One region of the Pseudoduganella sp. LjRoot289 genome, then DNA from elsewhere that is predicted to be linked to it. Evidence: riboswitches for the same ligand, from Rfam matches in the RefSeq annotation. Region 1 holds a riboswitch; the other holds the start of a gene.
What was found. A riboswitch is a leader RNA that binds a small molecule or an ion and turns the genes downstream of it on or off. The one in region 1 is predicted to bind cobalamin.
Positions count from the first base shown of each region.

Region 2: it holds a riboswitch for cobalamin, as region 1 does, so the genes downstream of both, ACSQ8Y_RS09715 (MotA/TolQ/ExbB proton channel family protein) here and ACSQ8Y_RS16945 (TonB-dependent receptor) in region 1, are expected to answer to the same signal.

Region 1 is NZ_CAXUPN020000001.1:3,974,285-3,977,883, reverse strand. Features, by position in the region: gene ACSQ8Y_RS16950 (M1 family metallopeptidase) at 1-1,157, opposite strand, end outside; cobalamin riboswitch at 1,210-1,476, shown strand; gene ACSQ8Y_RS16945 (TonB-dependent receptor) at 1,543-3,564, shown strand.
Region 2 is NZ_CAXUPN020000001.1:2,302,852-2,306,450, forward strand. Features, by position in the region: gene ACSQ8Y_RS09705 (cobaltochelatase subunit CobN) at 1-393, opposite strand, end outside; gene ACSQ8Y_RS09710 (DUF2149 domain-containing protein) at 380-718, opposite strand; gene ACSQ8Y_RS09715 (MotA/TolQ/ExbB proton channel family protein) at 720-1,337, opposite strand; cobalamin riboswitch at 1,418-1,635, opposite strand; gene ACSQ8Y_RS09720 (PAS domain-containing sensor histidine kinase) at 1,683-3,299, opposite strand; gene ACSQ8Y_RS09725 (molybdopterin cofactor-binding domain-containing protein) at 3,451-3,599, opposite strand, start outside.

The DNA of each region.
Region 1 (3,599 bases):
TACTCCATGCCGGACGCCGCACCGGCGTTATGCGGCGGCAGCACCACGGTCAGCGTCCGGTACGGATACGGCCCCAGCGTTTTCGAGTAGTAGCTCAGCGCATCCTGCGCGGCCTTCAGCGACGGCGCCGCGCTGGCCGCGAACTCCGGCGCGTACAGGACCTTGATGCTGACCGGCGGACTGCCCGCGCCGGTCCAGCTGCCCGTCAGCGGCGCGGCGTAGCGCTTGTCGGCGGTCCAGGCGAAATCGTGCACGTCGCCCTGCACGTAGTGGTGCGTCAGCATGCCGTCCTTCTCCACCGGCGCGCCTTGCAGTTCGCCGGTGGCGCCGACCGTGTAGCCCTTCGGTACGGTAAGTTTCACGTCGTAGCTGCCGAAGTCCGCGTAGAACTCGGACTCGGCATGGTACTCGTGCACGTTCCAGCGCTCCTTGACGGCGCCCCGTTCGCCGGGCAGTTCCAGTACGCCGATTTTCGGGAACCACTGCGCCACCAGATGAAAGCTGCCGAAGTAGCCGCTGCGCGCGAGCAGGCGCGGCAACTGGCTGTGGAAATCGATATCGAGCGTGGTGGTGGCGCCGGGCGCCACCGGCTGCGGCAGGTCGAAGCGCACCACGGTGCGGTCGTTTGCCGGGCCGTCGTCCGGGTGCACGAAGGACTGGTCGACCTTGGCGCCGTTCTGCAGCACGCTGCGCAGTTCAATGTGGCCCCAGTCGCCGTCCTTGGGGTCGGTGCTGAACACGCCGCGTCCACCCATCGCGCGGTGCTCGGTGAAGAAGGTGGTGCCGCCGTGTTCGAAGGCGTTCAGGTAGAGGTGCAGATAGACCGTGCGCACCGGATGCGCGCTGCGGTTGCGCCAGGTGAGCTGCTGCTGGCCGTCCACCGTGTGCTTGACCGGATCGAGCGTCGCTTTGATCTTGTAGTCGGCCACGCGGTCCGACAGGGTAGGCTCGCCGCCGGTGCGCGGGCCGCCCCAGGCGTTGGGCGCGCTCGGCGTGGCGACCGCCGCCGCGTGCGCCGGCGCGAAGGGGATGCCGGTGTCGGTATAGGGTTCCGGAACGGCGATGACCTGCACTTGCGCCAGCAGCGTGCCCTGGATGGCCAGGGCCGCCATGGCGGCTGCTGCGGCCAGGAGTTTGCGGTAGGGGTAGGCGTTCATGGCTGCCACTATATCGAAGCAGGTAGTAAATTACCAACCTTATCGGCGGGAGTATAATGGCCGCGTTTTGGTGCCCGCGCCCATGTCCATGGACGCAGTTAAACGGGAAACACAAGGCTGCCTGCGCTGCGCGCGGCGGCCAAGGTGTGCTGCCCCCGCAACGGTACGCAAGCGCCGCGCTGCTTGAACGAGGCACGCGGCAGGCTGGATCGACAACCACAGTGCAGGCCGCGCGGCAGTCCCGCTGCGCGGCGCCGCGCCGGAAGGTGATCCAGTCCGTCTTGCCAGCCCGGATACCGGCCAGACAGGTGGAAGCGCTGATTGCCTTCCGTTGAATCCGATCTGCGGGGACGCGGACGGATGCTCACTACGTATAAAGAACAAGATGACCTTCACGCATACCCGCCGCTCGCCGGCCTTGCTGCCGTCCCTGCAGCCGCTGGCCCTGGCCACTTCCATCGCCCTGTGCTTCGCCGCAGCCGCAGCCGCACCGGCGCCAGCGCTGGCCCAGGCGCCCGCCCAGGCTCTCGCCCAAACCGCCGCGCCCGTGATCGTCACCGGCGCCCGTTTCGACAGCGACCCGTCGCTACTGCCGATCGGCGCCACCGTCATCAGCGCGGCCGAGATCCGCCGTTCCGGCGCCAGCGACGTCAACCAGGCCATCCGCAAAATCGGCGGCGTGCTGGGTCACCAGAGCCTGGACGGCAGCCCGGACTTCGCGCTCGACATGCGCGGCTTCGGCACCAACAGCAGCCAGAACATGGTGGTCCTGCTGGATGGCGTGCGCCTGTCCGAAAACGAGCAGAGCACGGCCATCCTGTCGACCATTCCTGTGGACTCGGTCGAGCGCATCGAGATCACGCGCGGCGGCAGCAGCGTGCTGTACGGCGACGGCGCCACCGGCGGCGTGATCCAGATCATCACCAAGCGCCCCGGCGCGCGCAATGCCGGCACCCGGGGCACGGTGTTCGCTGAAGCAGGTCAGCTCGGCCTGCGCGAAGGCCGCGCCGCGCTCACGCATAGCGCGGACAACTGGGCGTTCGACCTGTCGGGCGGCGCGCTCGACACCGACAACTACCGCGACAACAACGGCTTTAAGTCGCGCAACCTGAACCTGGGCGCGCAGTGGGCCTTCACCGGCGGCCGCGCCGGGGTGCGCGTCTCCGGCACCCGCCAGGATTCCCGCTTCGCCGGTTCGCTGTCCGAGGCGCAGTTCAACGCCAATCCGCGCCAGACCGCCTCGCCCAAGAACTTCGGCTCGCTCGACAGCGACCGCTACACCGCCTTCGTCGAAGCCAAGGTGGCCGGCTACGACCTGGCAGCCGAACTGTCGCACCGCCGCAAGGAGCTGGAAGCGAGCTATTTCAGCGCCTACGGCTTGTATGAACTGGATTACCAGAGCAAGCAGACCCAGTTCTCGCCGCGCGTGCGCAAGCTGGGCCAGATCGGCGCCGTCCTGAACGAAGCGGTGGCCGGCATCGATTTCATCGACTGGAGCCGGGAGCAGAAGGGCAGCGCGCCTAGCAAGGCGACGCAGAAGTCGAAGGCGCTGTACCTGCGCGACGAAATCAAGTGGGACGCGTTCCGCCTGGCCGCCGGCGCGCGCCGCGAGCTGTTCGAGAAGGACAACCGCGACCCGTCGCCTTTCGCCAGCGCCGTCTACGACGTGACCCAGGGCGTGAACGCCTGGGACATCCAGGGCAGCTACGCGCTGTCGGCCAAGGCCACGCTGCACGCCAAGATGGGCCAGAGCTACCGCCTGCCGAACGCGGACGACAATGCCTACACGCCGCTGGCCAACCGCGTGCTGCAGCCGCAGACCTCGCACGACATGGAACTGGGCACGAGCTACGCCGAAGACGGCAACAAGCTGGCCGCGCGCGTGTTCCGCCACGAGCTGCGCAATGAAATCTACTACGATCCGACCGCGGGCGAATTCCACTTCGGCGCCAACGTCAACCTGGCCCCGACCCGGCGCCAGGGCTTCGAACTGGACGCGAGCGCGCGCCTGGCCGCCGACTGGTCGCTGAGCGGCCATTACCAGCGTGTAAAAGCCACTTTCACCGAAGGCGCGGCCGCCGGCCGCGAACTGGTGCTGGTGCCGAAGAACGTGCTGAGCGCGCGCCTGTCCTGGACCCCGGCCGACGGCCAGAGCGCCGACATCGGCGCCCAGTGGGTCGACAGCCAGCGCTTCGGCAGCGATTTCGACAACAGCTGCGCCGCCCGCATCCCGTCCTACACCACGCTGGACGCCCGCTACGCGCGCAAGTTCGGCGCCTGGGAAGTGGCGCTGTCCGGCCTGAACCTGGCGGACAAGCAGTACTACGGCATGGCGTTCAGCTGCCAGGGCGGGATCTACCCGTCCGACGGCCGCCAGCTGAAGCTGTCGGCGCGCTACGACTTCTAAGCCGGGCTTAAATCAGGCTTAAAATCCCCGCTGGC
Region 2 (3,599 bases), 1.7 Mb from region 1:
CGCCTTCAGTTCGGGCGCCAGGGCCTGCGTTTGCTGGCTGTTCTTCACGTCCAGCAGCACGGCATCGGCCGCGACGAGGGCGGCGCGGTCGGCGGGCGCCATGCCGTTCGCGGGGATGATGCGCACGCTGATGTCGTGCGCTTTCAGCTCGGCCTGCAGACCGCGCACAGCCAATACGGCGGGACGCGATTCCACGTCGCCAAGCAACAGCGCCAAGGTGCGCGGCGCGGCCTGTGCGGCGGAAGGCATCAGCGCGCCGCACAAGGCGGCACAGACGATGGCCACCCTCGCAGAAAGCGGCGCCGCCGGCGGCATGGTAATCGGCACGGCGGTCGGCATGGCGATCCACCTGGCCAAGCGCGGCAAGGCCTCCTTCACTTTATTCAGGTACATAGACGACCTTTCCATCCGGGAGCTGGTACGCGGTGCCGAGGCGCTTGCCGCTGCCCGACAAGGGTTTGTCGCTGACGCGGGTCACCTTGATCTCGGACCCCTTTTTGGTCAGTATTTCCACCTTGCCGTCCGCGCTCTTCTTGGCGATGGTGACTTCGGAGTTGGGGTCGAGCAGGTCCATCATGTTCCAGGCGGAGAACAGGGCGAGCATCATGGCGACGATGAAGACGATGCTGGCGTCGAACAGGTTGGCGACGCCCGCCAACGGGTCTTCGCCGCCAGAGCCGTCGTGACGGCTGTAGCGGTGGCGATTGAGGTAGCGCATGTCAGCCTCCGGAGCGCAGCAGGTGCGGCGCCGCAGGCACGGCCTGGGCTTCCAGGCCGGCCTGCCCGGCCAGCAGCGTCTCGGCCGCATAGGCGACGTCGGTCAGGTCGTTGCGCAGCCAGTGCTCGCGCGCCAGCGTCAGCACGTAGGCCGTCACGCTGCAGGCCAGGCCGACCACGGTGGCGGTGAACGCTGTGGTCATGCTCTCGGCCATTTTCGGCAGATTGCCTTGCGCCAGGCCGGCCAGCGAGATGCCCATCGGGATCAGGGTGCCCATCAAGCCCAGCGCCGGGCCGACGCGGACGACGAAGCGCACCGAATCCAGGCGGCGCACGCCGGCCGCGTCGGTGCGCTGCACCAGGCGTTCCAGGCGCACCTCGAGCGGCGGGTTTCCCTGCTGCGCGGCGGCGGCCTGCATCTGCGCGGTGGCCGCGTCGACCAGCACGCGCACGCCGCGCCGGCGCTCGTTCCATTCGGCGACGAAGGTGCCCAGGCAGACCAGCATGTGCAAGGTCAACGCGGCGATGCCCAGCAACACAGGCAGGTACAGCAAAGTGGAAATCGAATACAGCAAGGTTTCGATGGCGCGCACGGCACCGTCGATAGGCAGGTCTGGCATGGAATGTTCCTACGGAGCGGCAATCCTCCCCACTTCCCCGTAGGCGCGATTGCTGTCAGAAGCGCGCCACGCACGGCAGCGCACTTCCACCTGCTCTGGCCGGTATCCGGGCTCGCAAGCCTAGCTGTCCGACCTTCCCATGCCGAAGCACAGTGGTGTTGGGAGACAGCCTGCCGTCAAGGACGACGCTTGCTAACCGTTGCGGGGGCAGCACACCTGACCGCTTGCGCGGCCTGTGTTTCCCGTTTAACTGCGCACGAAGACTACGCGCGCGGGCACCAGAGCGAGCGCATTATACGTTTGGCATGCGCCGCCAGTCCAGTCCTCCGGACCAGTCACTTCAAATTAGCAAGCCTGCTCCAGCGGCAGACAAACCGTGAAGCTGCTGCCGCACCCCGGCCCGGCGCTGTGGGCCGCCACGCTGCCGTGGTGCAGCTCGACCAGGCTCTTCACCAGCGCCAGTCCTATTCCCAGCCCGCCGGACGTGATCTCTTCATGGCCGCCATCCTGCTCGCCTTGGGCGAACAGCTCGAAGGCGCGCTCCAGCAACTCCGGCGCCATGCCGACACCGTTGTCGCGCACCGTCATCCGAACCTGCGGCTGCGCAGCCTCGCTTTCCACTTCCACGCGCAGCACGATCTCGCCGCCGGCCGGCGTGTACTTGGCGGCATTGTTAAGCAAATTGGTCATCACCTGCACCAGGCGCTTATGGTCGCCGCGCAGCCAGACCTCGCCGGGCGGCACCTGCACCGTCAGGCGCTGGCTTGCGGCTTCGATCGCCGGGCGCGCCTGCTCGACGGCGTCCGCGGCGACGCGTGCCGCGTCGATGCAATCCCACCGCAGGCGGACCAGGCCACGCTTCACACGCGACACGTCCAGCAAGTCGTCCACCAGGCCGGTCATATGCCTGACCTGGCGCGAAATCACCCCGCCGGTCTGTTTCAGGCATGCCTCGTTCAGGCCGCCCATGGCCAGCAAGTCGGCCGCCGCGCTGATGGGAGCCAGGGGGTTGCGCAACTCGTGCGCCAGCATGGCCACGAATTCGTCCTTGCGGCGGTCGGCCAGCAACAGCGCTTCCTCGCTGCGCTTGGCTGCGCTGACGTCCTTGAACAAGATGGCGACCCTGCACTCGGCCGGGTCGTCGACGCGGAAGGCGTATAAGTCGAACCAGCGCCCCATCGCCTTCGCTTCGTAAGACGTGCGTACCGGTTCGCCCGTGAGCGCCACCTTGCCATAGGTCTCGAACCAGAATTCTTCGTGCTCGGGCACCAGTTCGCGCATCAGGCGTCCCTCTGCGGCCGGCAGGCCGGTCACGCCGGCAAAGGCCCGGTTGATTTCGCGGAAGCGGTAGTCGACCGGCTTGCCTGCCGCGTCAAACACCAATTCGATGATGCAAAAGCCTTCATCGATCGAATCGAACAGCGAGCGGTAGCGTGCCTCGCTCAACTTTAGCTGCGCCTCGGCAAGCTTTTTGTCATGCACATCGGTCGAGGTGCCGAACCAGCGCAGCACGGCCGCCCCGCTTCTCCCCTCGATATTGCGCTGGGGCTCGGCGCGCGCCAGGAACCAGCGGTATTCGCCGCTGGCCGAGCGCACCCTATGCTCGACGGAAAATACTTCGCCGTTCGCTTTGGCGACCGCCCATGCCGCCAAGGTCGCGGGGATGTCGGCGGGATGGATGAAGCCAGTCAGCTGATCCGGGCCGGTGGCGGCCAGGTCGGCGCCGGTGTAGCTCATCCATTGTTTGTTGACGAATACGGCCCGGCCCGCGCTGTCCAGTATCCAGATCAATTGCGGTATCGAGTCCGCCATCAGGCGGAAACGCCGCTCGCTTTCCCGCAGGCGGCGCTCGGCCTCGTGGCGCGACGTGGCGTGGCGCAGCCGCGCAGGGTTGCCGCCCGCGTCCTGTTTGCTGGCGGCGCTCCGGATAACCGGGGGCTGATCCCTTGAACTCGCTTGCACGTGGCGCTCCGTTTCTCTGGACGAATGCCACAGTATATTCTTAGCTTGCCGAGCGCGACGCGCCGCATCGGCCGAGGGTGCTCCCCGCCGGCGCCCCGGGTTGCGCCGCTACAACGAGCCCCTACCGTCGGCCAAGCCACGCCGGCGCCCCCTACCCTTTGAGCTGGAACGGCAGTGCGCGCAGCGGCTTGCCGGCGAGCCGCGCGATGGCGTTGGCGAACGCGGGCGCCAGCGGCGGCAGGCCGGGTTCGCCGATGCCGGTGGGCGGCTCGGCGCTGGGCACGATGTGGGTGGCGAAGG